Regions from separate parts of the Streptomyces sp. SudanB5_2050 genome, predicted to be linked through region 3. Evidence: riboswitches for the same ligand, from Rfam matches in the RefSeq annotation. Region 3 holds a riboswitch; each other region holds the start of a gene.
The links. A riboswitch is a leader RNA that binds a small molecule or an ion and turns the genes downstream of it on or off. The one in region 3 is predicted to bind cyclic di-AMP.
Positions count from the first base shown of each region.

Region 1: another riboswitch for cyclic di-AMP. It lies ahead of ACFZP7_RS05805 (C40 family peptidase); the one in region 3 lies ahead of ACFZP7_RS20500 (transglycosylase SLT domain-containing protein).
Region 2: another riboswitch for cyclic di-AMP. It lies ahead of ACFZP7_RS14685 (transglycosylase family protein); the one in region 3 lies ahead of ACFZP7_RS20500 (transglycosylase SLT domain-containing protein).
Region 4: another riboswitch for cyclic di-AMP. It lies ahead of ACFZP7_RS29450 (peptidoglycan DD-metalloendopeptidase family protein); the one in region 3 lies ahead of ACFZP7_RS20500 (transglycosylase SLT domain-containing protein).

Region 1 covers NZ_OZ186760.1:1,336,087-1,343,184, reverse strand. Annotated here, with positions in the region: gene ACFZP7_RS05835 (adenosylmethionine--8-amino-7-oxononanoate transaminase) at 1-853, opposite strand, end outside; gene bioB (biotin synthase BioB) at 846-2,072, opposite strand; gene ACFZP7_RS05825 (8-amino-7-oxononanoate synthase) at 2,224-3,351, shown strand; gene ACFZP7_RS05820 (DUF397 domain-containing protein) at 3,394-3,648, opposite strand; gene ACFZP7_RS05815 (helix-turn-helix transcriptional regulator) at 3,658-4,521, opposite strand; gene ACFZP7_RS05810 (ATP-binding protein) at 4,736-5,218, shown strand; gene ACFZP7_RS05805 (C40 family peptidase) at 5,211-5,684, opposite strand; cyclic di-AMP (ydaO/yuaA leader) riboswitch at 5,688-5,832, opposite strand; gene ACFZP7_RS05800 (hypothetical protein) at 6,224-6,532, opposite strand; gene ACFZP7_RS05795 (ATP-dependent Clp protease proteolytic subunit) at 6,540-7,098, opposite strand, start outside.
Region 2 covers NZ_OZ186760.1:3,310,703-3,317,800, reverse strand. Annotated here, with positions in the region: gene ACFZP7_RS14700 (nucleoside triphosphate pyrophosphohydrolase) at 63-1,049, shown strand; gene ACFZP7_RS14695 (cytochrome P450) at 1,046-2,359, shown strand; gene ACFZP7_RS14690 (transglycosylase family protein) at 2,507-3,571, shown strand; cyclic di-AMP (ydaO/yuaA leader) riboswitch at 3,755-3,920, shown strand; gene ACFZP7_RS14685 (transglycosylase family protein) at 3,924-4,667, shown strand; gene eno (phosphopyruvate hydratase) at 4,940-6,220, shown strand; gene ACFZP7_RS14675 (septum formation initiator family protein) at 6,320-6,802, shown strand; gene ACFZP7_RS14670 (DUF501 domain-containing protein) at 6,872-7,098, shown strand, end outside.
Region 3 covers NZ_OZ186760.1:4,587,812-4,594,909, reverse strand. Annotated here, with positions in the region: gene ACFZP7_RS20505 (polyprenyl synthetase family protein) at 110-1,120, opposite strand; cyclic di-AMP (ydaO/yuaA leader) riboswitch at 1,856-2,023, shown strand; gene ACFZP7_RS20500 (transglycosylase SLT domain-containing protein) at 2,029-2,520, shown strand; gene ACFZP7_RS20495 (HAD family hydrolase) at 2,514-3,356, opposite strand; gene ACFZP7_RS20490 (GNAT family N-acetyltransferase) at 3,622-4,686, shown strand; gene ACFZP7_RS20485 (glycosyltransferase) at 4,727-6,115, shown strand; gene ACFZP7_RS20480 (polysaccharide deacetylase family protein) at 6,112-6,939, shown strand; gene ACFZP7_RS20475 (glycosyl hydrolase) at 6,949-7,098, opposite strand, start outside.
Region 4 covers NZ_OZ186760.1:6,678,505-6,685,602, reverse strand. Annotated here, with positions in the region: gene ACFZP7_RS29470 (MBL fold metallo-hydrolase) at 1-1,171, opposite strand, end outside; gene ACFZP7_RS29465 (carboxymuconolactone decarboxylase family protein) at 1,349-1,960, shown strand; gene ACFZP7_RS29460 (TetR/AcrR family transcriptional regulator) at 2,055-2,684, shown strand; gene ACFZP7_RS29455 (SGNH/GDSL hydrolase family protein) at 2,796-3,581, opposite strand; gene ACFZP7_RS29450 (peptidoglycan DD-metalloendopeptidase family protein) at 3,814-4,797, opposite strand; cyclic di-AMP (ydaO/yuaA leader) riboswitch at 4,802-4,959, opposite strand; gene ACFZP7_RS29445 (tyrosine-protein phosphatase) at 5,385-6,182, shown strand; gene ACFZP7_RS29440 (DUF6126 family protein) at 6,192-6,314, opposite strand; gene ACFZP7_RS29435 (helix-turn-helix domain-containing protein) at 6,311-6,961, opposite strand; gene ACFZP7_RS29430 (aspartate aminotransferase family protein) at 7,064-7,098, opposite strand, start outside.

The sequences.
Region 1 (7,098 bases), 3.3 Mb from region 3:
GATAGCCGCCGGTCAGTGCCTTGCCCACGCACATCACGTCCGGCGTCACGGCCGCGTGCTCCGCCGCGAACAGCGCGCCCGTGCGCCCGAAGCCGGTCGCGATCTCGTCGAACACCAGCAGCACGCCGTGCGCGTCGCACGCCTCCCGGAGCACCCGCAGATACGCGGGGGAGTGGAACCGCATCCCGCCCGCGCCCTGCACCACGGGCTCGACGATCACGGCGGCCAGTTCGCCGGCGTGCCGCTCGATCGAGGCGCGCAGATGATCCGCGTACGTCTCCTCGTACTCCGTCGGCGGCGCGTCCGCGAAGACCTGGCGCGGCAGGACGCCCTGCCACAGCTCGTGCATCCCGCCCTCGGGGTCGCACACCGACATCGGCTGCCAGGTGTCGCCGTGATAGCCGCCGCGCCAGGTCAGCAGGCGCCGCTTCTCCGGCCGGCCCAGCGAGCGCCAGTACTGCAGGCACATCTTCACCGCGACCTCGACGGAGACCGAGCCGGAGTCGGCGAGGAAGACGTGCTCCAGGCCCTCGGGCGACATGTCGACAAGGATTTTCGCCAGTCGCACGGCCGGCTCGTGGGTGAGCCCGCCGAACATCACGTGGCTCATGCGCTCCAACTGCTCGCGCGCGGCCTCGTTGAGGACCGGATGGTTGTAGCCGTGGATCGCCGACCACCAGGACGACATCCCGTCGACCAGCTCGCCCGAGCCGTCGGCCGGGCGCAGCCGCACCCCGCTCGCCGACTCCACGACGAGCGGGTCCTGCCGGCCGGGCATGGGGCCGTACGGATGCCAGACGTGCCGCCGGTCGAGCGCCAGCAGCTCGTCCACGGTCAGCGCGGGCTCAGGCATTGGGCGCGAGGTCCGTTCCGGCACCACGGCGGCGCACGGCGACCAGGTCCGTGCGCGGCTCGCCGGCCACCGCGGGCACGGCGCCGGCGCCCTTCTCGGCCGGGGCGGAGCCGCAGAGGCTCCCTCCCTCGTGCGCGGAGCCGCAGCCCCCGCCCTCACCGTGCGACCCGCAGCCCGCGCCTTCCCCGTGCGAACCGCATCCGCCCCGGTCCGCGACCCGGTGCTCCGGCAGCGTCACCTCTCCGGCGCCCTCCACCTCGAACCCGGCGTCCGCGATCATCTCCAGGTCCGCCCGGCCGGCCTGCCCCTCGCTGGTGAGGTAGTCGCCGAGGAAGATGGAGTTGGCCAGGTGCAGGGCGAGCGGCTGCATCGTGCGCAGATGGACCTCGCGCCCACCCGCGATGCGCACCTCGACGTCCGGGCAGACGAACCGCGTCATCGCCAGGATGCGCAGGCACCGCTGCGGGGTGAGGTGCCACTCCTTGGCGAGCGGCGTGCCCTCCATCGGGATCAGGAAGTTGACCGGCACCGAGTCCGGGTCCAGCTCCCGCAGCGAGAAGACCACGTCGACCAGGTCCTCGTCGCTCTCGCCCATGCCCGCGATCAGCCCGGAGCAGGCGGACAGCCCGGCGGCGTGCGCCTTGTTGACCGTGTCCACCCGGTCGGCGTACGTGTGCGTGGTCGTGATGTCCCCGTACGTCGCCTCGGACGTGTTGAGGTTGTGGTTGTAGGCGTCGGCACCGGCCTCGCGCAGCCGCTCCGCCTGGCCGTCGGAGAGCAGGCCCAGACAGGCGCACACCTCGACGGCCTCGTTCTGCTCCTTGATGGCCTTGATGGTGTCCGAGACCCGGTCCACGTCCCGGTCGGTCGGACCGCGCCCGCTGGCCACCAGGCACACCCGCTTGGCACCCCCGGCCACGCCCGCGGCGGCGGCCTGCGACGCCTGGTCGGGCTTGAGCCAGGTGTACTTGAGGATCTCGGCCTTGGAGCCGAGCCGCTGCGAGCAGTAGGAGCAGTCCTCGGGGCACAGGCCCGACTTGAGGTTGACGAGGTAGTTGAGCTTCACCCGGCGGCCGAACCAGTGCCGGCGCACCTTGCCGGCCGCGGCCACCACATCGAGCAGGTCGTCGTCGGAAGTGGCGAGGACGGCAAGGGCCTCCTCGCGGGTCGGCGACTCACGCCGAAGCCCCTTGTTCACCAGCGTGTTCAGCAGGTCCATGAGAGCCGATCCTGTCCTACGGGGCCACCCGGGGCCAAGGAGAGTTTGCACAACACTGACAGATCACCGTGTGGGTATTGCCACACCTCGCGGGGGTGGCGGTACCGCTATCGTCTGTCCACTGCCTACAAAACCGACGGAGGACCGATCCATGGCGTTCGGCTGGATCGACGAGCAGGCCCTGGTGCGCCGCCGGGCGGGCCTCGTACGGACTCTGCGCCCCCGGCCGGCCGACTCGCCGCTGCTGGACCTGGCCAGCAACGACTACCTCGGACTGGCCCGGCACCCGGAGGTCACCGAGGGCGCGGCGCGGGCCGCGCGGGCCTGGGGCGCCGGGGCGACCGGCTCCCGGCTGGTGACCGGGACGACCGAACTGCACGCCGAACTCGAACGCGAACTCGCCGACTTCTGCGGCTTCGAGGCCGCGCTCGTCTTCTCCTCCGGCTACGCGGCCAACCTCGCCGCGGTGACCGCGCTGGCCCCGCACGGCTCCCTCGTCGTCTCCGACGCGGGCAACCACGCCTCGCTGATCGACGGCTGCCGGCTGGCGCGCGGCACGACCCAGGTGGTGGGGCACGCGGACCCGGACGCCGTGCGCAAGGCCCTGGCGACGCACGAGGGGCCCGCGGTCGCCGTCTCCGACACGGTCTTCTCGGTCGACGGCGACGCGGCGCCGCTGGCCGCGCTCGCGCAGGTGTGCCGCGCGTACGGGGCCGGACTGGTCGTGGACGACGCGCACGGCCTCGGGGTCCTCGGCGAGGGCGGGCGGGGTGCCGCGCGGGAGGCGGGTCTCGCGGGCGCGGACGACGTCGTCGTGACGGTGACGCTGTCCAAGTCGCTCGGCAGCCAGGGCGGCGCCGTGCTCGGGCCCGCCGAGGTGATCGAGCATCTGGTCAACGCGGCCCGCACGTTCATCTTCGACACCGGTCTCGCCCCCGCGGCGGCGGGCGGGGCGCTGGCGGCGCTGACACTGCTGCGCCGCGAGCCCGAACGGGCGGCGCGGGCGCGGGCGGTGGCGGCCGAACTGCACGCACGCCTGACCGCCGAGGGGCTGTCCGCGGTGCGTCCGGACGCCGCGGTCGTCTCGGTGCGCGCGCCCTCCCCGGAGGGGGCCGTCCGGTGGGCGGCCGACTGTCGTGCGGCCGGCCTGGCCGTGGGGTGCTTCCGCCCTCCCTCCGTGCCCGACGGCATCTCACGGCTCAGGCTGACCGCCCGTGCGGACCTCTCCGGGGTACAGATCGAACGCGCTGTGCGGGTCATCGGCGAAACGCGACCATGAGTCGGCGTGACACGGCCGTGCGCCGTCCGATGCCCGCCCGGATCAGCCGCTGTGGATGGCGGCGGTGAACGACGCCCAGCTCCCCGGGGAGAAGAGCAGCGCGGGTCCGGCCGGATCCTTGGAGTCGCGTACGGCGAGCAGACCGGCCCAGGGGCCGTCCGACGGCCGGGCCGTCTCCACACAGTTGTTCGCTCCGGTGCTGTAGCTGCTGCGCAGCCATCGCGCACCGGGCAGCGCCGTACTCACGGGGACGTTCCGGGGACGTGCCGACGTGGAATCCGACGTGGTGCCTGACATGGTGCCTCCTTACGCGCCTGCCGCGGTCGCGGCGATGAAGTCCAACGAGTCCTCGGGCGAAAGGGCATGAACCAGAAGGGCGTTGAAGGCCTCGGTGTAGGCCTCTACGTCTTCTTTCCGTTCGAGGTGCAGGCTACTCGTCAAGTGGTCGAGAACAACCACGTCCAGATCAGAAGTGCTCGAAAAAGAGAAGATTACGAAAGGGCCGGTGACACCGATGTGCGCCCCGGCGGCGAACGGCAGGACCCGGAGCGCGACATGGGGGAGGCGTGCGGCCTCGACCAGCCGCTCCAGCTGACGGGCCATGACCCCGGGCCCGCCCACCTCGCGCCGCAGCACCGCCTCGTCCAGGACCGCGCTCAGCTCAAGCGGCGGCTCGGCCCGCAGCACGTCCTGGCGGGCCAGCCGCACCTCCACCAGCGTGTCCAGCCGCTCCTCCGACAGTCCGTCCACCGCGGCGTGCGTCACCGCGCGGGCGTACTCGGGCGTCTGGAGCAGGCCGGGGACCACCGTGGTCTCCAGCGTGCGCATCGCGCTCGCCTGCGACTCCAGGCTGATGAAGTCGCGGTAGGTCGGCGGGAGCACCCCGCGATAGGCGTGCCACCAGTGATTCCGGCCCCCGCCCGGCCCGTCGGTGCCGGCCAGCACCTCCAGCAGCTCCCGCAACTGGGCGTCGTCCACGCCATAGGCGTCCAGCAGTAACCGCACGTCGGCCGGTTTCGCCCCGCTCGTGCCGGTCTCGATCCGGCTGACCTTCGACTGGTGCCAGCCCACCAGCCGGGCCGCCTCACCGCTGGTGATCCCCGCCGATGTGCGCAGGGCGCGCAGTTCGGCGCCCAGCTTCCGGCGGCGCACCACGGGACCGTGCTGCATGGGCCACTCCTCTACTCCTGACGAGCCGCCCACATACGCTCTGGGGTCGCAGAGTTCACCGCATCGAGCGACAGATATATGCATATCTTGGTGGATCGCCGCCCTTCGCGGGCCGGGTGATGGCAGTCTGGCGGCGAAGCACCAGTCCGGGACCGTACTCGAACCAGCCGCTCCGTGTCGGACTGCGGTCCCGTGGGAAAGGGACGACGTCGCCATGGCAGACCATCTGGAAGCATCCGTCACTCTGCCGAGCGATCCCGCCTCGGTGGCCGCCGCGCGGTCCTACGTGGTCGGCACACTGGCGGAGTGGGGACTGCCGGCGGAGGCGGAGGTGTCGGAGACCGTTCGGCTCATCGTCTCGGAGCTGGCGACCAACGCGGTCCAGCACACGTTCGGCCAGTCGCCCACGTTCACGGTGGACCTCGCGCTCGACCGCGACGAGCGGCTGCGCCTGGGCGTCACCGACAGCCATCCCCGGTTCCCCAAACGCCTGCCGGCCGCCGTCCAGCAGGACAACGGCCGGGGCATGGTGATCATCCGCTGGCTGACGGCGGAGTGCGGCGGCAAGCTGAGGGTGCGCCCGACACGCGAGGGCGGCAAGACCGTCTCCATCGAGCTTCCCTGGACGCCGCCGGACGGCGCCGGAGGGGTGACGGCGGGTCAGGACACCGTCACCCTCCCCGGCCGGGCTACTTGACCCGGCCGTACCAGACGCTGCCGGTCCAGATCTTCTGCAGGCGCACCACGTCCCCGGTCTTCGGGGCGTGCCAGATCTTGCCCTTCCCGGCGTAGATGCCGACGTGGTAGACACTGCGGCCCGAGTGGAAGAAGACCAGGTCACCGGCCTTGCGGTTGCCGGCCGAAATGTGCCGGGTCTTGTTGTACTGCTGGGCCGCCGTGCGCGGCAGCTTCTTGCCGGCCTTCTTGAACGAATACAGCGTCAGCCCGGAGCAGTCGAACCTGTGTGGTCCCACGGCGCCCCATGCGTACGGTGAGCCCTTCTTGGAGGCCGCGATCTGGAGCGCCTTGGTGGCGTGGGCGGCCGCGGACGCCTCGGAGGCGGCACCGGGGACCACGACGGAGCCGCCCACGGCGGCGAGGGTGAGAGCGGAGGCCGTACCGGCACGGGCCATCAGGGACGGGACTCGATTGAGCGCAGACATGCGCAACCCTTCGTCAGCCGCCTGTGAAGGATGACCTGTCGGATTCGGGCTGGCGAAGTTGCCCGGCCGCACGGATGCGGCTTCACCCCAAGGGTCACTCGGCCCGGCGTCGTCCTCCCGGAGACGGCCGTACCGGCGACCCGTCGTGCTCGGGTCCTCCACTCCTGCCGATCCACTCCTGTCGACCGGTCGTCCGGACGGCGGCAGGACTCGGCGTCCGCCCGGACCGCCCCGCCGCTGCGGCGGGGGCTTGTCGTCAGTCACGGATCTTGTCCCGTCCGGTGGGAAAATCCCAACGGAACGTGCCCTTTGTGTTGTTACTCACCACTCACCCGTTCGGGTGGACGCCCCTTCGTTCGACGTCTCGCCGCCCGTCAGGGCGACGTCGGGACCAGCGGCGCGAGCCGAAACGGCGGTGCCGGGGCGGACGGCCCGCGCAACCCGGGGCGGTCCCGAATCGGAGGTGTTCCTACGCTGAAAGGGGGTAAGCCGTTTGGTCCGTTTCGATGCCGTGCGCACGGGGGCCCGGACGGCGGGTCTCAGTCGGCGGGGTGCCGCGGGATGGCGATCCGTGCCGTCCGCCGCTCGCCGTCCAGTACCCGAAGGGCCCGGGCGAGCGTGCTCGCGTGCACTTCCGTCTCGCCCCTGCGGTGCATCAGTGCCAGCGCGTCGCGCAGGGCGCTCGCCTTGCCGACCAGCGCCTGGGCGGCGCGCAGTCCGCCGTAGGTGTCGCCGTCCCGTGCCGGGTTGATGCGTCCGAGCAGGTCCACGACCTCCAGGTAACGGTCGATCAGCTCGGCCTCCGCGCGGGTCAGGGCCGGCAGCGGAGGGGGCTCCGGTGGCAGCATCGGCGGCTCACCTCGCGCCGGGCGTGTGCCGCGGCGGGACCCCGCGGCCGGGCACGATCCGGTCCACCAGGCCGTACTCCAGCGCCTGGCGCGCGTCCAGCACGGTCTCCCGTTCGAGGTCCGCGCCCACCTGCTCCGGGGTGCGGCCGGTGTGCCGTACGAGGATCTCCTCCAGCCGGGCGCGGACGCGGGCCAGTTCGCCCGCCCGGACGGCCAGGTCGCGGGCCTGCCCGTGGACCGGCTCGGTCAGGGAGGGCTGGTGGATCACCACCCGTGCGCCGGGCAGCACGGCGCGCTTGCCGGGCGTGCCCGCCGCGAGCAGGACCGCGGCGGGCGGACCGGCCTGTCCCAGACAGGTCGTCGCCACGTCGCAGGCGATGTGGCGCATCGTGTCGTAGATCGCCGTCATGGCGGTGAAGGAGCCGCCGGGGGAGTTGACGTACAGGGCGATGTCGCGGTCCGGGTCCTGGTGCTCCAGGTACAGGAGCTGTGCCGGCACGTCGTTCGCCGAGGTGTCGTCGATCGGTGTTCCCAGGAAGACGATCCGTTCCTCCAGCAGCTTGGCG
Region 2 (7,098 bases), 1.3 Mb from region 3:
ACCGGTCCGTGCCCCCTGTGGACAACTCGGGGGCCGTCGGCCAGGTGCGTTACGTTCTGAAGGTGAACGCAACCAGCGCCGACACCCACCCCGGCACCACCCCCGACCCCGGCCGCATCGTCCTGCTCACCACGAGCCACCGCGTCGCCCCCGGCCTGCTCTCCTGGCCCGCCTGGCAGGCCCTGCGCACCGCCGACCGCGTGCTGTGCGCCGACGGCGCGCATCCGCAGCTGCCGTACCTGCGCGAGGCCGGCATACGGGTCGACGAGGCGGCCCCGGCCGCCGAGGAGCTGGTCGCCGCCTGCGCCGGCGGACACACGGTGGTCGTCGTCGCCACCGGGGAGGGGGACCCCGGCCTCACCGACGGACTGGCCCGCCTCGCCGGCTCGGGCCGGGTCGCCATGCCGGAGCTGGAGCTGCTCCCCGCCTCCTACGACCTGCCCGGGGCCCGCCTCCTCGACCTCGTCCAGGTCATGGACCGCATCCGCGTCGAATGCCCCTGGTCCTCCCGGCGCACCCACAAGGGCCTGGCCAAGTACGCCATCGAGGAGGCGTACGAGCTGGTCGAGGCGATCGAGGACGGCGACCGCGACGAGCTGCGCGAGGAACTGGGCGACGTACTCCTCCAGGTCGTCTTCCACGCCCGGATCGCCGAGGAGGACCCCGACGCCCCGTTCTCCGTCGACGACGTGGCCGCCACCATCGTCGCCAAGCTCATCCACCGCCACCCGCACGTCTTCGGCGACGAGACGGCGACCACCCCCGAGGAGGTCAGGGAGCACTGGCTGCGCACCAAGGCGGCCGAGAAGCAGCGCGCCTCGGTCACCGACGGGGTTCCCCTCGGCCAGCCCGGACTGGCCCTCGCCGCCAAGCTCGCCTCCCGGGTCCGCACCGCCGGCCTGCCCGTGCCCCTGCCCTCCGGCGAGGGCATCGGCTACGAACTGCTCGCCCTCGCCGCCCGCGCCGAAGCCGAGGGCACGGACCCGGAGGCGGCCCTGAGAGCGGCGGCCCGCGCCTACCGGGACGCGATCAGGGAGGTCGAGGCATGACCGGGTCGGACTCCCTCCCCGCCCCCGGCTCCCCGCCGGCACCCGAGCTGTTCACCTGGGAGTTCGCCGCCGACCCGTACCCGGCCTATGCCTGGCTGCGCGAGCACGCCCCCGTGCACCGCACCCGGCTGCCCAGCGGGGTCGAGGCATGGCTGGTCACCCGGTACGCGGACGCCCGGCAGGCGCTCGCCGACCCGCGGCTGTCCAAGAACCCGGCCCACCACGACGAGCCCGCGCACGCCAAGGGCAAGACCGGCATTCCGGGGGAGCGGAAGGCCGAGTTGATGACCCACCTGCTCAACATCGACCCGCCCGACCACACCCGGCTGCGTCGACTCGTCAGCAAGGCGTTCACGCCCCGCCGGGTCGCCGAGTTCGCGCCCCGGGTGCAGGAGCTGGCCGACGACCTCATCGACCGGTTCGCGCAGACCGGGAGCGCCGACCTGATCCACGAGTTCGCCTTCCCGCTGCCCATCTACGCCATCTGCGACCTGCTCGGCGTCCCCCGCGAGGACCAGGACGACTTCCGGGACTGGGCGGGCATGATGATCCGTCACGGGAAGGGCCCGCGGGGCGGGGTCGCCCGGTCGGTGAAGAAGATGCGCGGCTATCTCGCCGACCTCATCCACCGCAAGCGCGCCGCGCTGCCGCCCGAGCCCGGCCCCGGCGAGGACCTCATCTCCGGCCTCATCCGCGCCTCCGACCACGGCGAGCACCTCACCGAGAACGAGGCCGCGGCGATGGCCTTCATCCTGCTGTTCGCGGGGTTCGAGACCACGGTCAACCTGATCGGCAACGGCACGTACGCCCTGCTCACCCACCCCGAGCAGCGGGACCGTCTGCAGACGTCCCTCGCGGCCGGGGAGCGGTCCCTGCTGGAGACCGGCGTCGAGGAACTGCTGCGCTACGACGGGCCGGTGGAGATGGCCACCTGGCGCTTCGCCACCGAGCCGCTCTCCATCGGCGGCCGAGCCGTCGCGGCCGGCGACCCCGTCCTGGTCGTCCTGGCCGCCGCCGACCGCGACCCGGAGCGCTTCACGGACCCGGACACCCTGGACCTCGCCCGCCGCGACAGCCAGCACCTCGGGTACGGGCACGGCATCCACTACTGCCTCGGCGCCCCGCTCGCCCGGCTGGAGGGGCAGACCGCGCTCGCCACGCTCCTGACCCGCCTGCCGGACCTGCGCCTCGCCGCGGCGCCGGACGAACTGCGGTGGCGCGGCGGCCTCATCATGCGAGGTCTGCGCACGCTGCCCGTGTCCTTCACCCCCGTCGCGCGATCGGCCGACCACGGTCCGTCCCCGAAGTAAAAGTGACACGCGCTCAACTTTGTGATCTTCACGTGATCTGCGCGGCATGAACTTGTGACAAGCGATCATCTGCCTATACGTTCACGGATCAGCGTGGCCCGAGTATCACCGCCGCGCGGTCCCCGTCGTCTCGTGAAAGGTCGTCGCATGCTCTCCGGGAACGGTCGTCACCGCCGCCCCCGCCAGGCTCCCGCCCTGGTCGTCGCCGCCGGAGTGACCGGCTCCGCCATCGCGATCCCCCTCCTCGGCGCCACCGGCGCCCACGCGGCCGACGGCGCGAACTGGGACCGGGTCGCCGAGTGCGAGACCGGTGGCGCCTGGAGCCAGAACAGCGGCAACGGGTACTACGGCGGCCTGCAGCTGTCCCAGGAGGCGTGGGAGCAGTACGGCGGCCTGGAGTACGCGCCGAGCGCCGACGAGGCCAGCCGCTCCCAGCAGATAAGAATCGCCGAGAAGATACACGCGGACCAGGGCATCGCCGCCTGGCCCACCTGCGGTCTGCTCGCGGGACTGGGCAACGACTCGGGCGCCCTGGGCGGCGACGGCGCGGGTTCCGCCGGTGACGGGTCGTCGGAGGGCGGGGACGCCTCTCAGGCGCCCACCGCTCCGCGGACGGGTGACCCGTCCGGCTCGACCGGCACCGCGGACTCGTCGGAGCCGGCGGACCCGACCGGTACGACGGACCCGGCCGGTTCGGGCGAGGCTTCCGGATCGTCGCCTTCGGCTTCCCCGTCGGGGACTCCTGACGCCACGTCGACCGGCAAGGGCGAAACGTCCAAGTCGGACACTTCGGCCGAATCCGATGCTTCCGCGAGTGCCGGCTCGCAGGAATCCGGCAGTCCGTCCACAGGCACCACCAAGAACGATGAAACGGACAAGGTGGGGCAGAGCGACGGCACTTCGGCTGCCGGTGCCGAGTCCGGAGCGGGGCGGCACCGCGGCGACAGCGCCGACGAGGGCGCCGAGAGCGGCCGCACGGACGCCTCTTCGGGCCGGCACGCCTCGCGCGGCGACGGCGATGCGCGGGAGGCCGTGGAGGGCTCGTACACCGTCCGTTCCGGCGACAGTCTCTGGGGGATCGCCGACTCCCTCGACCTCGACGGCGGGTGGCGTTCGCTCTACGCCGGCAACAAGGAGGTCGTCGGAGCCGACCCGGACCACATCCTGCCCGGTCAGACGCTCACGGTCACGGGCGAATCGGGCGAAAAGTAGGGGGAGTTCGCGTCACGGTTAGAGGCTGTATGTCCGTTTTGGATCTCGTGAGAGATAGGTCTCAGAAGCCGTGATCGTCTTTGAAAAACCGCGGAGCGCGTGTCTACGGTCATGACCGCTCGCCACCGCGGGCCCCGACAGCCGCAACGCCGAATCCTGCCAGCGGCCGTACGGGAACAGTCGTCGCTTCGAGCGCCGCAGGCAGGAGCGGGGGAACCAAGGTAAGCGCCGTGCCGGGCAGTTGAGCCGGGCGGCTAGGGGTGAAGCCGAGTTCCGCGAGGAACCCGGCCGGGCAACTCAACCGGCCCGAACCCGACAGCTCACCTCGCAGGCGTCGGTGAGGGGATCAACCATGCTGTTTTCCGGCAAGGGCAAGCACCGCCGTCCGTCCAAGGCCACCCGCATCGTCGCCGTCGCCGGCGTCACCGGTGCCGCCGTCGCCGCCCCGCTGATGGCGGCCGGCAACGCCTCCGCCGCCACCGCGTCCGAGTGGGAGACCGTCGCCCAGTGCGAGTCCGGCGGCAACTGGTCCATCAACACCGGCAACGGCTACTACGGCGGTCTGCAGTTCTCCGCCTCCACCTGGGCCGCGTACGGCGGCACCCAGTACGCCTCGACCGCCGACCAGGCGACCAAGGCGCAGCAGATCGAGATCGCCGAGAAGGTGCTCGCGGGCCAGGGCAAGGGTGCCTGGCCGGTCTGCGGCACCGGCCTGTCGAGCGCCGCGTACACCGGCGGCGGCTCCGAGAGCCAGGACAGCGGTTCCTCGCAGTCCTCGCAGTCCTCCGGCAGCTCCGAGAGCGCCGACAGCTCGCAGAGCCAGAGCAGCGGCTCCACCGCCGACCGCTCCACCGAGCAGAAGGCCTCCCGCTCCGACGAGCGCCCGGCCGCCAAGAAGGAGACCGTCACCACCCCGACCGGCAAGAAGGTCGAGAAGGGCGACGGCGAATACAAGGTCGTCAAGGGCGACACCCTCAGCTCGATCGCCGAGGAGCACGACGTCAAGGGCGGCTGGGCGAAGCTGTTCAAGCTGAACGACGACATCGTCGACGACGCCGACCTGATCTACCCGGGCCAGCAGCTGCACCTCAAGTAAGAGGCGGCGGCCCCCGCGACTCCCGCCCCGGTGCGTGTTCCCCCGTACGCACCGGGGCGGGTTTTTCACGCCCCGGAACCACTCGCGATTCCGAACGGGTTTTCGGAAACGTCTTTGTTCCGTTCGGAAACAATTTACTCTCGGTTCTGTCCAGCGGGTGGGCGATCGGCTGGCCGATCGCCCGGAGCCGGTTAGGCTCGGACCCGCAGAGCCGCCGCGGTCCTCGGACCCGCGCGTCACACCGAAGCGTCACATTGAAGAAGGAGATGCTCGTGCCGTCCATCGACGTCGTCGTAGCCCGGGAAATCCTGGACTCCCGAGGCAACCCCACGGTCGAGGTCGAGGTCGGCCTCGACGACGGCAGCACGGGTCGTGCCGCCGTTCCCTCCGGTGCCTCCACCGGCGCCTTCGAGGCCATCGAACTCCGTGACGGCGATGCGGGCCGTTACCTCGGCAAGGGCGTCGAGAAGGCCGTCCTCGCCGTCATCGAGCAGATCGGCCCGGAGCTGGTCGGCTACGACGCCACCGAGCAGCGCCTGATCGACCAGGCCATGTTCGACCTGGACGCCACCGACAACAAGGGCTCGCTGGGCGCCAACGCCATCCTCGGCGTCTCCCTCGCCGTCGCCCACGCCGCCTCCGAGGCGTCCGACCTGCCGCTCTTCCGCTACCTGGGCGGCCCCAACGCGCACCTGCTGCCGGTGCCGATGATGAACATCCTGAACGGCGGCTCGCACGCCGACTCCAACGTGGACATCCAGGAGTTCATGATCGCGCCGATCGGCGCCGAGTCCTTCTCCGAGGCCCTGCGCTGGGGCGCCGAGGTCTACCACACCCTCAAGAAGGTCCTGAAGAGCAAGGGCCTGGCCACCGGCCTCGGCGACGAGGGCGGCTTCGCCCCGAACCTCGGCTCCAACCGCGAGGCCCTCGACCTCATCCTCGAGGCGATCAAGGAAGCCGGCTACACCCCCGGCGAGCAGATCGCCCTCGCCCTCGACGTGGCCGCCTCCGAGTTCTACAAGGACGGCGTCTACACCTTCGAGGGCAAGGAGCGCTCGGCGGCCGAGATGACCGAGTACTACGCCGAGCTGGTCGACGCGTACCCGCTGGTCTCCATCGAGGACCCGCTCTTCGAGGACGACTGGGAGGGCTGGAAGACCATCACCGACAAGCTGGGCGACAAGGTCCAGCTCGTCGGTGACGACCTCTTCGTCACCAACCCGGAGCGCCTGGCCCGCGGCATTGAGGAGGGCGCCGCCAACGCGCTCCTGGTCAAGGTGAACCAGATCGGCTCGCTGACCGAGACCCTGGACGCCGTGGAGCTGGCCCAGCGCAACGGCTTCAAGTGCATGATGTCCCACCGCTCCGGCGAGACCGAGGACGTCACCATCGCCGACCTGGCCGTCGCCACCAACTGCGGCCAGATCAAGACCGGCGCCCCGGCCCGCTCCGAGCGCGTCGCCAAGTACAACCAGCTGCTGCGCATCGAGGAGATCCTCGACGACGCCGCGGTGTACGCCGGCCGCAGCGCCTTCCCGCGCTTCAAGGGCTGACCCGCACCCCGGTAGGCAGCGTCGTACGTACGTCCCCGTACTCGGTCCCGTACCGTGTGCGGGGACGTACGCACGTGTGGACTGGAGGCGGGGACAGACATGGCGGTGAAGGACCGGGACCGTTTCTCCACCGCGACCAGGATCCGGATCATCGGGGAACAGACCGCGGCCCGGGTCTACCGCTCGCAGACCAAGCGCCAGGCCCGCCGCTCCCGCCTGACCGGCCGGGCCGCGCTGCTGGCGATGGTGCTCTGCTCGCTCGTCGTGGCCCTCGCCTACCCGATACGGCAGTACGTCGCCCAGCGCGCCGAGATCGCCGACCTCCGGCGGGAGCAGCAGGAGACCCGGGACCGGGTCGAGGAGCTGCGCGACCTCAAGGCACGCTGGCAGGACGACGCCTACGCCGAACAGCAGATCCGGCTGCGGCTGCACTACGTGATGCCGGGGGAGACGGGCTTCATCGTCGTCGACCCGGACGCGGCCCGTCAGGCCCGCGCCGAGGCGGGTGCCGCCGACCGTCCCTGGTACCGGAACGTCTGGGACGGGATCGACAAGGCCGACGCCGCCGCGGACCGGCCGTGAACCGGCGGCGACGGCCGTGAACCGACCGCCCCGGCAGTGACTCAACAGGAAGACCAGCAGAAGACAGTCATGCAGACTCCCCCGCCGACCACCGCGCGCACCGAACCCACCGACGCGGACGTCGAGGCATTCAAGCAGCAGCTCGGGCGTCCCCCGCGCGGCCTGCGCGCCATCGCCCACCGCTGCCCCTGCGGGCAGCCGGACGTCGTGGAGACGGCCCCGCGGCTGCCGGACGGCACCCCGTTCCCCACGCTGTACTACCTGACGTGCCCGAGGGCGGCCTCCGCGATCGGCAC
Region 3 (7,098 bases):
CGGAGGGGCCCCGCCTCCCCCCGCCCGTAGGGGGTGGCGCACCCCGGGCGCGCGAACGCACCCGTCGGCCGTGACCCAGGTCACTTCGGCCGCGGGTGCGGTGGGAGGTTCAGCCGGCCCGGTGCACCACGGCGTCGCACAGCTCCACCAGCGCCGACTTCGCCTCGCACTCCCGCAGCGGGGCCAGCGCCGCCCGGGCGTCCTTGGCGTAGCGCACGGTGTCCTTGCGCGCCTGCTCCAGCGCGGGGTGGGCGCGCAGCAGCCGCAGGGCCTCCGCGTGCCGCGCGTCGTCGGACAGGTCGGAGTCCAGCAGCTCGCACAGGGCGACGTCCTCGGCCAGCCCCAGCCGGGCCGCCCGCTCGCGCAGCCGCAGCACCGGGAGGGTCGGGATGCCCTCGCGCAGGTCGGTCCCGGGGGTCTTGCCGGACTCGTGGGAGTCGGAGGCGATGTCCAGGACGTCGTCCGCCAGCTGGAAGGCGACGCCGAGCCGCTCGCCGTACTGGGTGAGGACGTCGACGACCGTCTCGTCGGCGCCGGACATCATCGCGCCGAACCGGCAGGAGACCGCCACCAGCGATCCCGTCTTGCCGCCGAGCACGTCCAGGTAGTGGTCGACCGGGTCCCGCCCGTCCTGGGGGCCCGCCGTCTCCAGGATCTGGCCGGTGACCAGCCGCTCGAAGGCGAGGGCCTGCACGCGGACCGCCTCGGGACCGAGGTCGGCGAGGATCTGGGAGGCGCGGGCGAAGAGGAAGTCGCCGGTGAGGACCGCGACGGAGTTGCCCCAGCGGGTGTTCGCACTGGGCACGCCGCGCCGCACGGACGCCTCGTCCATCACGTCGTCGTGGTACAGCGTGGCGAGGTGGGTCAGCTCCACCACGACCGCCGAGGGCACGATGCCCGGGGCGTAGGGGTCGCCGAACTGGGCCGAGAGCATCACCAGCAGTGGCCGGAACCGTTTGCCGCCGGCCCGCACCAGGTGCTGGGCGGCCTCCGTGATGAAGGGCACCTCGCTTTTGGTTGCCTCAAGCAACCCTTCCTCGACCGCGACCAATCCGGCCTGGACATCGGCTTCCAGAGCCTGGTCCCGCACGCTCAGCCCGAACGGCCCGACGACGGTCACGAGGGGTCTCCTGTCTGCTGGTGTCTACTGGCGATTACCTGGTTTGTCGATAGGTCGCTGCCACCACTCAAGTCAGCGTATCCGGTCACGTTTCGATCACCGCTAGCGCCCACCGTTACAGGCCGGTCGGTATCGGATCATGCGCGGTATGTTTTTGATCAGGAGATATGAGCAGATATTGATCGACATCCTCGGAGCCGAAAGCCGCCACCGAAGATCACATCACCCCTCCCAACGGCCCGCACTCCGAGTACGTCACCCACCCGGCCCTCCCCTCCGTCCCGAACGCATGCCCGCACGGCGCACGGACGAACACGAGACGGGACAACGGCCGATTCCGGAGCCCGCCCGGCGAGACCCCCGGCCCGACACCCCGCTCCGTAAAGCCCTCGCACCCTGCCTCCGTGAAGCCCTCCCGCCCTCCCTCCGTGAAGCCCTCCCGCCCTGCGGCCGATTGACTCACACTTAGCCTGAATGCCCGATTTGGGCGTCTTGTTGGAGCCCGTGAGTTGGCTCACTTCACGCCACCTGTAGGCAACCCGGCCGCCGACTGTGCCCTCCCTTTGCCCCGCAAGCGAGTTGACGCTTGGCAGCCGCAAAGGATCAAGCACCCCAAACCCCCCAGACCAAGGTCAACATGCGCGTTGGGTGATTCCTGCACTTGTTCCGGACATGTGCTCTCGCATACGTTCCCGGCCTGTCGGGCGGACGCCGAATCCTGCCACCGCCCGGACGCACAGTCATCCGCCAACACACTCGCCGGCAGGAGCGGGGGACCCAGGTAAGTCGCCGTACCGGTCACCACCGGAACGGCTAGGGGTGAAGCCGTGCCCGCGAGGGCCCGGCCGGGCACCTCCCCGCCCGAACCCGACAGCTCACCTCGCAGGCGTAAGGAGAGGGACTCAAGCATGTCTGCCAACGGTCAGAACCGTCACGCCCGCACCGCCCGCCTCGCCCGCAAGCTCGCCGTGGCCGGCACCGGCGCCGCCGTGCTCGCCCTGCCGCTCATCGGCGCCACCAGCGCCTCCGCGGCCACCCCGGCCGCCGCGCCGGCCGCCGCCACCGCGACGACCACGTACTCGAACACCCTCGACGGGTGGATCCGGGAGTCGCTCGACATCATGGCGCAGCACGGCATCCCCGGCACGTACGAGGGCATCCACCGCAACATCCTGCGGGAGTCGTCCGGCAACCCGCTCGCCATCAACAACTGGGACATCAACGCCGTCAACGGCACCCCGTCCAAGGGCCTGCTCCAGGTGATCGACCCGACCTTCCAGGCGTACCACGTCGAGGGCACCTCCTGGGACCCGTACGACCCGGTCGCCAACATCACCGCCGCCTGCAACTACGCGGCCGACCGGTACGGCTCGATCGACAACGTCTTCGGCGCTTACTGAGCCGCGGCGCGCCGCGGCGCGCCGCACGGGGACGTAGGGAAGATCCGCTCGAGGACGACGGCCACGCCGTCGTCCTCGTTCGTCGTGGTGACCTCGTCGGCGACCGCCTTCAGCTCGGGGTGGGCGTCGGCCATGGCGACGCCGTGGGCCGCCCACTGGAACATGGGGATGTCGTTGGGCATGTCCCCGAAGGCGATCGTCCGCCGCCGGCTCACCCCCAGGCGCTCGGCGGCCAGCGCCAGCCCGGTCGCCTTGGTGATGCCGCAGGGCTGCAGCTCCACCGTCCCCGGCCCCGACATGGTGACGGTGGCGAGGGAGCCCACCACCGCGCGCGCCGTCGCCGCCAGCTCGTCGTCGGACAGCTCGGGGTGGCGCAGCAGCACCTTGCTGATCGGCGTGGCCCACAACTCGTCGCGCCGGTCGACGCGCACCGCGGGCAGCGTCGGGTGGGGCATCAGGTATCCCGGCTCGATGAGGGTGAGGCCGTCGACGCCGTCCTGGTCGACCGCGGCGTGCACCTGCCCGACCTCCGCCTCGATCTTGCCGAGCGCGGTCTCGGCCAGCTCCCGGTCCAGGGTGACCGACCACAGCATCCGGTGCGCCCCCGCGTCGTACACCTGCGCGCCCTGCCCGCACACCGCGAGCCCGGTGCAGCCGAGGCGTTCCAGCAGGGACCGCACCCGGGGTGCCGGGCGCCCGGTCACCACCAGGTGCCGCGCACCGGCGCCGGCCACCCGGGCCAGCGCGGCCAGCGACCGGTCGGAGACGGTGTCGTCGCCGCGGAGCAGCGTGCCGTCGAGGTCGGTGGCGACGAGTGAATATGCGGTGCGGTCCATGATCAGAGAATACGGACGCGGCACCTGCCCGACTCACCGGCGACCGCTTCCGAACGAGGTGGCGGCGAGTACGTCCGAGTACGCACGACGACGCCCGATCGTGTCCGAAACCTGGCACATCATCGGCTAAAGCCGGTTAAGGGCCTGTGCACCGGTTGGCAACAACATGGCCCGCTACCTACCGGCCGGACGGCCCCGGGGGTACCTTCCTTGTGTCCAGGGGGGACTTGATCGGGGGGTCGGGTTGAACAGCGGACGTGTGCGCGTGCTCAGGCCGGAGGAGCTGGGCGAGGGGGAACGGGAACGCTGGCGCGAGCTGCGCGCCAAGTCGACGGCTCCGCGCAATCCGTTCATGGAACCGGAGTTCACCGACGTCGTGGGCCGGGTGCGGCCCCGCGCGCGGGTGGCGGTGGTCTACGACGGCGGCGAGGCGGCGGGTTTCCTGCCGCACGAACGCGGACCCCTGGGGCAGGGCCGCGCGATCGGGCTCGGGGTGTCCGACTGCCAGGGCGCGGTGCTGCGCCAGGACCTCGCCCCGGACACCCGCCGGCTGCTGCGGGCCTGCTCCCTGTCCAGCTTCGCCTTCGACAACCTGGAGGCGGAGCAGGGGCTGTTCGTGCCGCACGCCGTCGAGGAGCACACCACCTACGTCATCGACGTGGAGCAGGGGTACGAGGCGTACGAGAAGGCGCTGCGCGCGCGGTCGCCGAAGTTCCTGAAGACCACCCTGGCCAAGGAGCGGAGGCTCGGCCGCCAGGTCGGGGACGTGCGCTTCGTCTTCGACGAGCGCGATCCGGCCGCGCTGCGCACGCTCATGGCGTGGAAGTCGGCGCAGTACCGCAGGACGGGGCGCCGGGACCGGTTCGCCCAGGAGTGGATCACCCGGCTCGTCGGACGGCTGGCCGGGACCCGGGCGCCGGAGTGCACCGGCACCCTGTCGGTGCTCTACGCCGGCGGCCGTCCCCTGGCCGCCCACTTCGGGCTGCGCTCGACGACGGTCCTGGCGTGCTGGTTCCCGGCGTACGACCCGGACTTCGCCAAGTACTCGCCGGGGCTGATCCTGCACCTGCGGATGGCCGAGGCCGCCGCCGCCGAGGGCATCGGCATGCTCGACATGGGGCGGGGCCCGGCGGAGTACAAGGACTCGCTGAAGACCGGCGAACTCCCCGTCTACGAGGGCGCGGCGACGCGTCCGGGGGCGGGCGCCGCGCTGCAGTGGCTCGGCCGCGAACCGGTGCGCCGCGCGCACGGCTTCGTGCGCGCGAGGCCGCGGCTGGCGTCGCTGGCGGTACGGACACTGCGGGGCGCGGCCCGGCTGCGCCGGTCCTGACGACGGGCACCACGGAGGGCAACCACGAGGGGGTGGGCGCATGGCCGGTGGGCGGCGTGCGCGGCAGGAGACACGGCGGGAGATCGAGCAGTTCCTGAGCATCGGGCCGGTGCAGGTCGCCGAGCTGGATCTGCCCGGCGCCCGGGGCGCGGAGGGCAGGGGGGCAGCGGACACGGAAGGCGTGGAGCTGAGACCGGGGCCGGGCGGCGCACCGATCACGTCCGGCTCGGTGTTCGTCCTGGTCAGGCGGGCGGGGCGGCCCGTCGGCACCCTCCTCGGGCAGGTGCCCGACGGCGCGGATCCCGTGGCGGTGCTGGCCGGGCTCGCCCGGGAGCTGCCCCCGCAGGCGCCGCCGGAGCCGCTGCCCGTGCCGCCGAGCGCCAGTGTGGTGGTCGCCACCCGGGAACGCGCCGGGCGGCTCGCCCGCGCCCTGGACTCGCTGCTCGCCCAGGACCACCCGGACTTCGAGATCGTCGTCGTCGACAACGCGCCCGTGACCGAGGAGACGCGGGAGCTGGTCGAGCGGAAGTACGGCGAGCGGGTGCGGTACGTGTGCGAACCGGTGCCGGGGCTGGCGATCGCGCACAACCGGGGCCTGGCCGCCGTGCACGGCCGGGTGGTCGCCTTCACCGACGACGACGTGGTCGCCGACCCGCGCTGGCTCACCGAACTGACCGCGCCCTTCGCCGCCGATCCGGGGCTGGGCTGCGCCACGGGCCTGATCCTGCCCGCGCGGCTGCGCACCCCCGCCCAGGTGCTGCTGGAGAGCCACGGCGGCTTCGCGAAGGGCTTCGTCCCGCGCACGTACGACCCGGCGCGTCCGCCCGCCGACGAGCCGCTGTTCCCGTTCACCGCGGGCCGCTTCGGCTCCGGCGCCAACATGGCCTTCCGTACGTCGGTGCTGCGCGCGGTGGGCGGCTTCGACCCGGCGACCGGCGCGGGCACGCGGGCGCGGGGCGGCGACGACCTCTACGGGTTCGTCCGCGTCCTCGCCGAGGGCCGGCGGCTGCGCTACACGCCGAGCGCTCTGGTGTGGCACCACCACCGGGAGACCTGGCACGACCTGGAGACCCAGGCGTACGGCTACGGCGCCGGCCTCACCGCCTACCTCACGGCGATCCTCGTGAACCGGCCCGCGCTGCTGCCTGCCTTCCTCGCCCGGGTGCCGGGCGGGCTGGCGCACGCACGGGGACTGACCGCCGTGCGCGGCCCGGAAGCCGGTGCCGGTGCCGGTGCGGCGGACGGGGGTGCGGGCGCCGGGGTGCCGGGCGGGGGCGCGGGCGCCGGGGTGCCCGGTGGGCACGACTCCCGTACGCATCCCTGGCCACGCCGGCTGTCCCGGCTGCAACGCCGGGGCATGCTGTACGGCCCGGTCGGCTATCTGCGCGCCCGCCGGGCGCTGCGCACGGTCGGGCTGGAGGCGAGATGAACGAGGGCGCCGCGCACACGTCCGACGGGGCGGACGGGCACATACCCGTCTTCCTCTACCACGCGGTGACGGACGACCCGCCCGCGTGGATCGCCGAGTTCACCGTCTCCCCCAAGGAGTTCGCCGCGCATCTCGACGCGATCGTCGACAGCGGGCGCACCCCCGTCACGATCAGTGTGCTCGCCGACCACCTCGCCGGGCGGGCACCGCTGCCGCCCAGGCCGGTGCTGCTCACCTTCGACGACGGCTTCGCCGACCTGCCCGGTCCCACGGCCGAGGCGCTGGCCGAGCGGGCGCTGCCCGCCACCGCCTACCTCACCACCGGGGCCATCGCCCCGGGCGGCCGGAGCCTGTTGCCGCCCGCGCCGATGATGACGCTGGGCGAGGCGGCGGAGCTGGAACGTTCCGGCATGGAGATCGGCAGCCACACCGTCACCCACGCCCAGCTCGACACCCTGTCCGCCAGGGAGCTGACGTACGAACTGCGCGAGTCCAAGGCGGTGCTGGAGGACGCCCTCGGGCACCCGGTGCGCCACCTCGCCTATCCGCACGGCTACAACAGCGCGAAGGTGCGGTCGCTGTCGGCCCGCGCCGGGTACGAGACGGCGACCGCGGTGCGGCACGCGCTCAGCTCGGACCGCGACGAGCGGTACCGCATCGCGCGGCTCATCGTGCGGCAGAGCCACACCCTCGCCGATGTGACGGCGTGGCTGGACGGAGGGGGCGCCCGGATCGCCCCCTACCGCGACGGCCCCCGGACGGTCGCCTGGCGCTGGTACCGGCGGGGCCGGGCGGTGCTCCGGGGGCCCGAGTTCGCGGGGTGAGGGCGCGGGTCAGCGGAGCGGCTGGTTGAGGTGCGGGTCGGCGGCCACCTCGCGCAGGCTGGCCCACGCCCGGTCGCCCGCGACGGCGAGATCGCAGTGCGGTCCCGGGTCGCGGTAGTTCCACTGGAGGGCCGCCTTGACGCCCTCCAGGTCCTTGAG
Region 4 (7,098 bases), 2.1 Mb from region 3:
GATCACCCCTGCTCGTCCCGGCCGCACCCTCGGTGTTCCGGGGACGGCGCCACGGGTGCGCGATCGGGCCCGACACCGCCCGCCACCACGGCTCCACCGGCAGCTTCCCCGCCGGCTCGAACGGCTCCCCCGGCCGCGGGAACGCCACCGCCTGCCCGGCTTCCTCGGCCGCGTCCTTGGTCCACTCCCCCGGCTCCGCCCACGCGTGCGGCGCCAGGTTGAAGGTCCCCCAGTGGATCGGCAGCAGGACACCGCCCGGCCGGCCCTGCTGAAGGTCCAGGTGGGCGCGGACGCCTTCCTCGGGCGTCATGTGGATGTCCGGCCAGAACTCGGCGTACGCCCCCAGCTGGATCATCGTCGCGTCGAACGGGCCGTGCGCGGCGCCGATGTCCCGGAAGCCGTCGAAGTAGCCCGTGTCCCCGCTGTGGTAGACGCGGTGCTCCTCGCCGGCCACGACCCAGGACGCCCACAGGGTGTGCTGGGTGTTGCGCAGGCCGCGCCCGCAGAAGTGCCGGGCCGGGGTGGCGGTGAGGGTGAGGCCGCCGACGCGCGTCGACTCGTGCCAGTCCAGCTCGCGCAGCCGGTCGGCGGACACGCCCCAGTGTTCGAGGTGGGCGCCGACCCCGAGCGGCACCGCGAAGAGGGTGTCCGTGCCGGCCAGCGCCTTGATGGTGGGCAGGTCCAGGTGGTCGTAGTGGTCGTGGGAGATGACGACGACGTCGACCGGGCCCAGGGACGCCGACGGCACGGGGACCGGGTGCAGCCGCTTGGGGCCGGCGAACGGGAACGGGGAGCAGCGCTCGCCCCACACCGGGTCGAAGAGCACCCGCTGCCCGTCGATCTCGGCGAGCACGCTGGAGTGGCCCATCCAGGTCAGGCGCAGTCCGGTGGCGGGCGGCCGGGCGAGGTCGGCGAGCGTGGTGGCGTGCACGGGGACCGGGCCCCGCGGCGCACGGCTTCGCCGCGACTCCTTGTCGAAGTAGACCCTGGCGAAGTCACGGGCCGATCCGGAAGGCCGGGTCCGGGCGGTGCCGCCGGGGTTCTGGAAGACGCCGTCACGGAAGTGGGGCGAGCGGCGGATGCGCGCCATGCGGGCGCCGGTCGGGTCCGCGCCGAAGGCCGCGGGCAGGGGCAGGCGGAGCCCCTGCTTCGGGGAACGGGATGCGGCCACGGTGCCTCCAGGTGATGTGGTCGAGGTCTCCATTGTCGTCGTGTCCGACTCTCGTCCGACGTCACTCGAACGACCGATGTCACATCCGTGTTCCCCTCCTCCGTCCTATTGGTGAGGGCGCCCGGCCGGAGCGTCCGCAAGCACACCGCACGACCGACGGACAGGAAGGTGGCCCCCATGGCCCGCGTCTCGCTCACCCCGCCCCGGACGCTCTTCTTCCGCGCCGTGGAGTGGTACTCCCGGCGCACCTACGGAAAGGTCCTCGACCCCGGCAAGGCGCTCGCCCACAACCCGCGGGTGCTCTGGGGCGACCTGCGCTTCGAGCAGTCCGTGGCCGGGTGGAACAAGCTGGACTCCGACCTGAAGGCACTCGCCGTGATGGCCTCGGCCGCCTCGATCGGCTGCTCCTGGTGCATGGACTTCGGCTACTGGGAGAACGCCGAGCGCGGCATGGACCGTCGCAAGCTCCACGACGTGCCGGTGTGGCGGGACAGCGACGCCTACACCCCGCTGGAGCGGGACGTCATGGAGTACGCCGAGGCGATGACGGCGACACCGCCCCAGGTCGGCGACGACCTCGCCGGGCGGCTGCGGACGGCGCTGGGCGAGCCGGCCTTCGTGGAGCTGACGGCCATCGTCGCCGTCGAGAACCTGCGGTCCCGCATCAACGCGGCGCTGGATCTGACCAGCCAGGGGTTCAAGGATGCGTGCGAGGTGCCCGGCACCGGACGCACCGGACGCACCGAGGCGAGCACCGGCACGGGCACGGCCGCCGCGACGACCGACTGAGCGGCGGGGTGCCAGAGAGCCGCGGGCCGCCGTAGGCGCAGCTCACGACGGCTGCGGCGGCCCCGGCTCCGGGCGTCTGTATAGGGTGGCGGGCGTGGGGAGAGTCCGATTGAGTGTGGCGCAGCGGCGCGAGGAGCTGCTGCGCGCGGCCCTGGACCAGATATCGGCGCGGGGTGTGGCGGCGTTGCGGATCGCCGACGTGGCCGCCGCGCTCGGCGTCAGCAACGCGCTGGTGCTCTACCACTTCTCCACCAAGGAGAAGCTCGTCGCCGCCGCCTTCGCGCACGCCGCCCAGGACGATCTCGCCCACCTGCGCAAGCTGCTGGGCCGCCGCACCTCGGCACTGCGCCGGCTGCGGGCGGCGGTGCGGTGGTACGCCCCGACCGGGCAGGCCAAGGGCTGGCGACTGTGGATCGAGGGCTGGGCGGTGGCGCTGCGCGAGCCCGCGCTGCGCGACGTCGCGCGGGACCTGGACCGGCAGTGGAAGGCGGAGATCGCCGGAGTGATCGCCGAGGGTGTGGCGGCCGGCGAGTTCCGCTGCGCGGACCCCGACGGTGCCGCCCTGCGTCTGACGGCGTTCCTCGACGGACTGGCCGTGCAGCTCACCTCGTACGCGGGGACGGTGTCGAGGGCGCGGGCCCGGGAGTGGACGGACGAGGCGCTGGCCCGGGAGCTGGGTCTGGACCGCGAGGCGGTCTCCGCCCGGCCGGCACCGCGCGGCTGACCCGAATCCCCCCGGCCGGCACCGCCCGTCCGACCCGGGTCGCCCGCTCCACGGTGACCGCCCCGCGGTGACCGCCCCCGGCGACCGGGTCGACGGATCACGGCGGGTACGTCAGGCCACCGAGGCGATCCGCATCTTGATGTCGTCCGGCGACAGCGTCCCCTTGGCGATCACGTGGTCGCCGGAGGACTCGCCGCGCAGCCGGCGCCCGATCCACGGCACCAGATACTCCCGGGCCCAGTGCACGTCGTCCCGCCGGATGCCCAGAGTGCCGCGGGGCGGCAGCGGCGGCCAGGGCTGGTCGGGGTCGGCGGGGACGGGCAGGCCGAGGACCTGGCCCGCGCGCAGCGCCACGCGTGTGTGCCCCTCCGGTGACAGGTGCAGGCGGTCCGCGTCCCACGCCCTGCGGTCCTGGACGGTGCGCAGCGACCACAGGTCGAGCACGGGGCAGCCGTAGCGGTCGGCGATGGCGCGGACGTGTCCGTTGTAGGTGGCGATCTTGCCGCGCAGGTGCTTCAGGACGGGCACCCCACGGGTGTCGAACCCGGTCGTCACCAGCACCGTGCCCGCCGCGGCGGCCAGCGCGGCCACCGCCCGCTCGAAGCGCTCGGCCACCTCGTCGGGGTCGGTGCCGGGCCGGATGATGTCGTTGCCGCCCGCACAGAACGAGACCAGATCCGGCGCGAGTTCGACGGCCCGGGGCACCTGCTCCGCCACGATCTGGTCGAGCAGCCTGCCGCGCACGGCGAGGTTGGTGTACGTGAAGTCGCCCTCGGGGCGCCGGTCCGCGAGCAGTACGGCGAACCGGTCGGCCCAGCCGACGAACGCCCCGTCGGGGCCGGGGTCGCCGACGCCCTCGGTGAAGCTGTCCCCCACCGCCACGTACGACCCGATCACTGCTCTGCTGTCACTCTTCGAATCGTCTGCCACGTCGGCCCATCCTCCACCTTGGAATGTGACCTACGCGACCGTAGGAAAGGGTTGACGTGCGGTGAGAAACACCACGCCTAAAGTGTTCGCCAATTCAGGAATACGCCGGACACGTGCCGGACACCGCGAAATGGCCGAAGGCCGGACCCGGGGATCGGGGTCCGGCCTTCGGCGGCGCGCAGACCGCGCCGAGGCGTCGTCAGAGGGAGACGCCGTGCGAGCGCAGGTAGGCGATCGGGTCCACGTCCGAGCCGTAGTCCGGGGTGGTGCGGATCTCGAAGTGCAGGTGCGGGCCGGTCACGTTGCCGGTGGCACCGGAGAGGCCGACCTGCTGACCCGCCGTCACGGACTGGCCGGCCGAGACGGAGAGGGAGGACAGGTGGGCGTACTGGGCGTAGTGGCCGTCGGCGAGCTGGATGACGACCTGGTTGCCGTAGGCGCCGCCCCAGCCGGCGGAGACGACGGTGCCCGCGCCGACGGCCTTGAGGGAGGTGCCGGTCGGGACGACGAAGTCGGTGCCGGTGTGGTAGCCGCTGGACCACATGCTGCCGGTCTGGTGGTACGGGGTACCGACGGTGCCGCCCGGGACGGGGGAGGTGAAGCCGCTGGTGGTACCGGCGGACTGGGTGCTCTTGCCCGAGGACCCGGAGGACTCGGCGGAGTCGGTGGAGTCGGCGGAGTCGGCGGAGGACGCCTTCGCGGCCTTGGAGGACTTCTCCGCCTCGGCCGGCTCGGCCTTCTCGGCGGAGGACTGCGAGGCCGGCTTCTCCGCCTGGGCGGGCTTCTCGGCGGCGGGCTGCCCGGACTTGGCGGCCGGTCCGTCGATCGAGAGCTTCAGACCGGGGTGGATCAGGGACGGGTCGGCGCCGACGGCCTCGCGGTTGTCCGCGTAGAGCTTCTTCCAACCGCCGTCGACGTCCTGCTCGTCGGCGATCTTCGAGAGGTAGTCACCGCTCTTCACGGTGTACGTGCGCGAGTCGGCGTTCTTCTCGGCGGCGGCCTTCTTCGCCGACGCCGGAACTCCCTGCACGGCCTGCTCGGAGACCGGGTGCGCGGGGGCCGCCTGGGCTGCGGCGGCGCCCATCAGCGGGAGCGCGAGCGCGGCGCCGCCGGTGGAGGCGACGGCGATGGTGCGGGTCAGGCGCATGGCCCTGGTACGGCGGTGCTTACCCTTCGCGGGCATGTCGAATTCCTCTCCGGCGCCTACGAGGTGAGCTGTCGGGTTCGGGCTGGAGATGCCCGGCCGCGTCTGGACGCGGCTTCACCCCGAGCCGTTCCGGGAACCGGAACAGGCATTCGTACCTGTGGGTCCCCCGCTCCTGCCGTGTACGGGTGGTGGATGAGTGCGGGCTCCGGTCGGCGGCAGGATTAGGCGTCCGTCCGGATCGGTGGTGAACGTAAGGGACCAAGACGCACAGGGACAAGCGAGAGGTTGCGTTCACGGGTGTTCCGATTGATCCATTACCGGATTCCGCCGTCACCCTCCGTCGATTCCGGAAGCGTGTTTTCCCGTAAACAGCCATGAAAACCGCGTGAATTACGTGAACATGACGGGCAACGCACCGTCACGGGTATGACGCTGCTCACGCGCTTCCCCGCCAGTCACTCTCATTCCAGAGCGAGTTGGAATCAATGCTGCAATTCGGACAGAAAGCCCAGAAGCGGTGTACTCGGATTACTTCGCCCCCTTGAGGCCGGGGCACCGTGCCGTATCGTCGACTCGTGCCCGTCGGCGAGCGGCGTCGGCGGGGCGGAGTGGGAGGAGCCCCCGTGACGCAGCAGGTGCCGTCGACCGAACCCGAGCTGGCCGGGGTGCGCAACTTCCGGGACGTGGGCGGGCTGCCGACCGTGGACGGCCGGCGGGTCCGCCAGGGGGTGCTGTTCCGCAGCGGCCACCTCGCGCACGCCACCGGTGAGGACGCCGCGTTCCTGGCCTCGCTGGGCCTGCACACGATCTTCGACTTCCGCAACGCGGCCGACCAGAAGCTCGAGGGCCCGGACGTCGAGCTGCCGGGCGTGCGCAACGTGAACCTGCCGCTGAGCGACCCGGCCGACGGCGCCGAGTTCTGGAAGATGGTCCGCGACGGCGACCTCGACCAGCTCCGCTCGATCCTGGCGGACGGCAAGGGAGCCGACCGGATGATCGGCTCCTACCGCTTGATCATCAAGGAGCGCACGGCGGAGCACTCCCGGGTGCTGCACGCGCTCGCCGAGGACAGCGTCCCCGCCCTGATGCACTGCGCGGCCGGCAAGGACCGCGCGGGCCTGTCGATCGCGGTCACGCTGCTCGCCCTGGGCGTGGAGCGCGAGGCCGTCGTCGAGGACTACCTGAAGTCGAACGCCACCCACCGCCGGTACAAGGTGCGTCGCAGCGGCTCCGCCGCCTCGGCCTACTCCCCCGAGGTCATGGAGCTGCTCAGCCCGCTCTTCGACGCGCGCGCCGAGTACCTGGCGGCGGCCTTCGAGACGATCGACGAGACCTGGGGCGGGGTCGACGCCTACCTGGAGCAGGGTCTGCGGATCACTCCGGAGACCCGGGAGCGGCTGCGCGAGCGGCTGCTGGACTGAGCCCGGCGCTCACCGGCTGTTGGCGCCCACCTCGAAGAGCAGGTAGATGAAGCCAGCGAAGACGTGCCCCACGATGAGGTAGATGAACAGCCGCACCCACAGGGCGCGCGGAAACTTGTCCTGGAGGTTCATGGCGTCTCTCCCGAGGCGGGGTGGGTCGTCGTGGGGGCGGGGCCCAGGCACAGCGCGGCCGTCGGACTCTGCAGCAGGGTGTGGACGAAGAGCAGGTCGACCCCGTCGGGGTCCTGGGCGGCGATCCGGTGCGGGGTGAGCGAGTCGAAGTGCGCTCCGTCGCCCGGACCGAGCAGGTGCACGGTGTCCCCGAGCCGCAGGCGCAGCCGGCCCCGGAGCACATGGAGCCATTCCTCGCCCGGGTGGACCCGCACGATGTCGCCCTGGGAGCCGTGCGGCACGTGCACCCGCAGGGCCTGCATGCCGCGGCCGGCCCCGCCGGCCTGCCAGTACGTCCAGCCGCCGGCGTACGTCGGCTCCATGGCGTCGGCCCGGACGACCGCGTCCCGGTCCGGGGCCGTCTCGCCCAGCAGTTCCGAGACGGTCGTACCGTAGACACGGGCGAGCGCGAGCAGCATCGGCAGCGAGGGCTGGCGCTGCCCGGTCTCCAGCCGGGAGAGGTGGGCGGGCGACAGCCCGGCGGCGCGGGCCGCCGCCTCCAGGGTGAGGGCGGCCCTGCGCCGCAGGGACCGCAGCTGCGGTGCCACGACGGACACCGCGTCCGCCGCCGCCTCGGGCGCCGGGGGCCCGGTCTCGTGGGAGGTCATGGCTCCTATTCAGCCCGAACTTTGCCCCACAGGCAATTTTCTTGCCCGAGAGGCAAAATCCGAGGCCGGTGCCCCTCCGGCGACCGGTCGCCGCCTCTGCGGCTAGCGGTTGGCCACCGCCTGTCTCACCAGGGTCT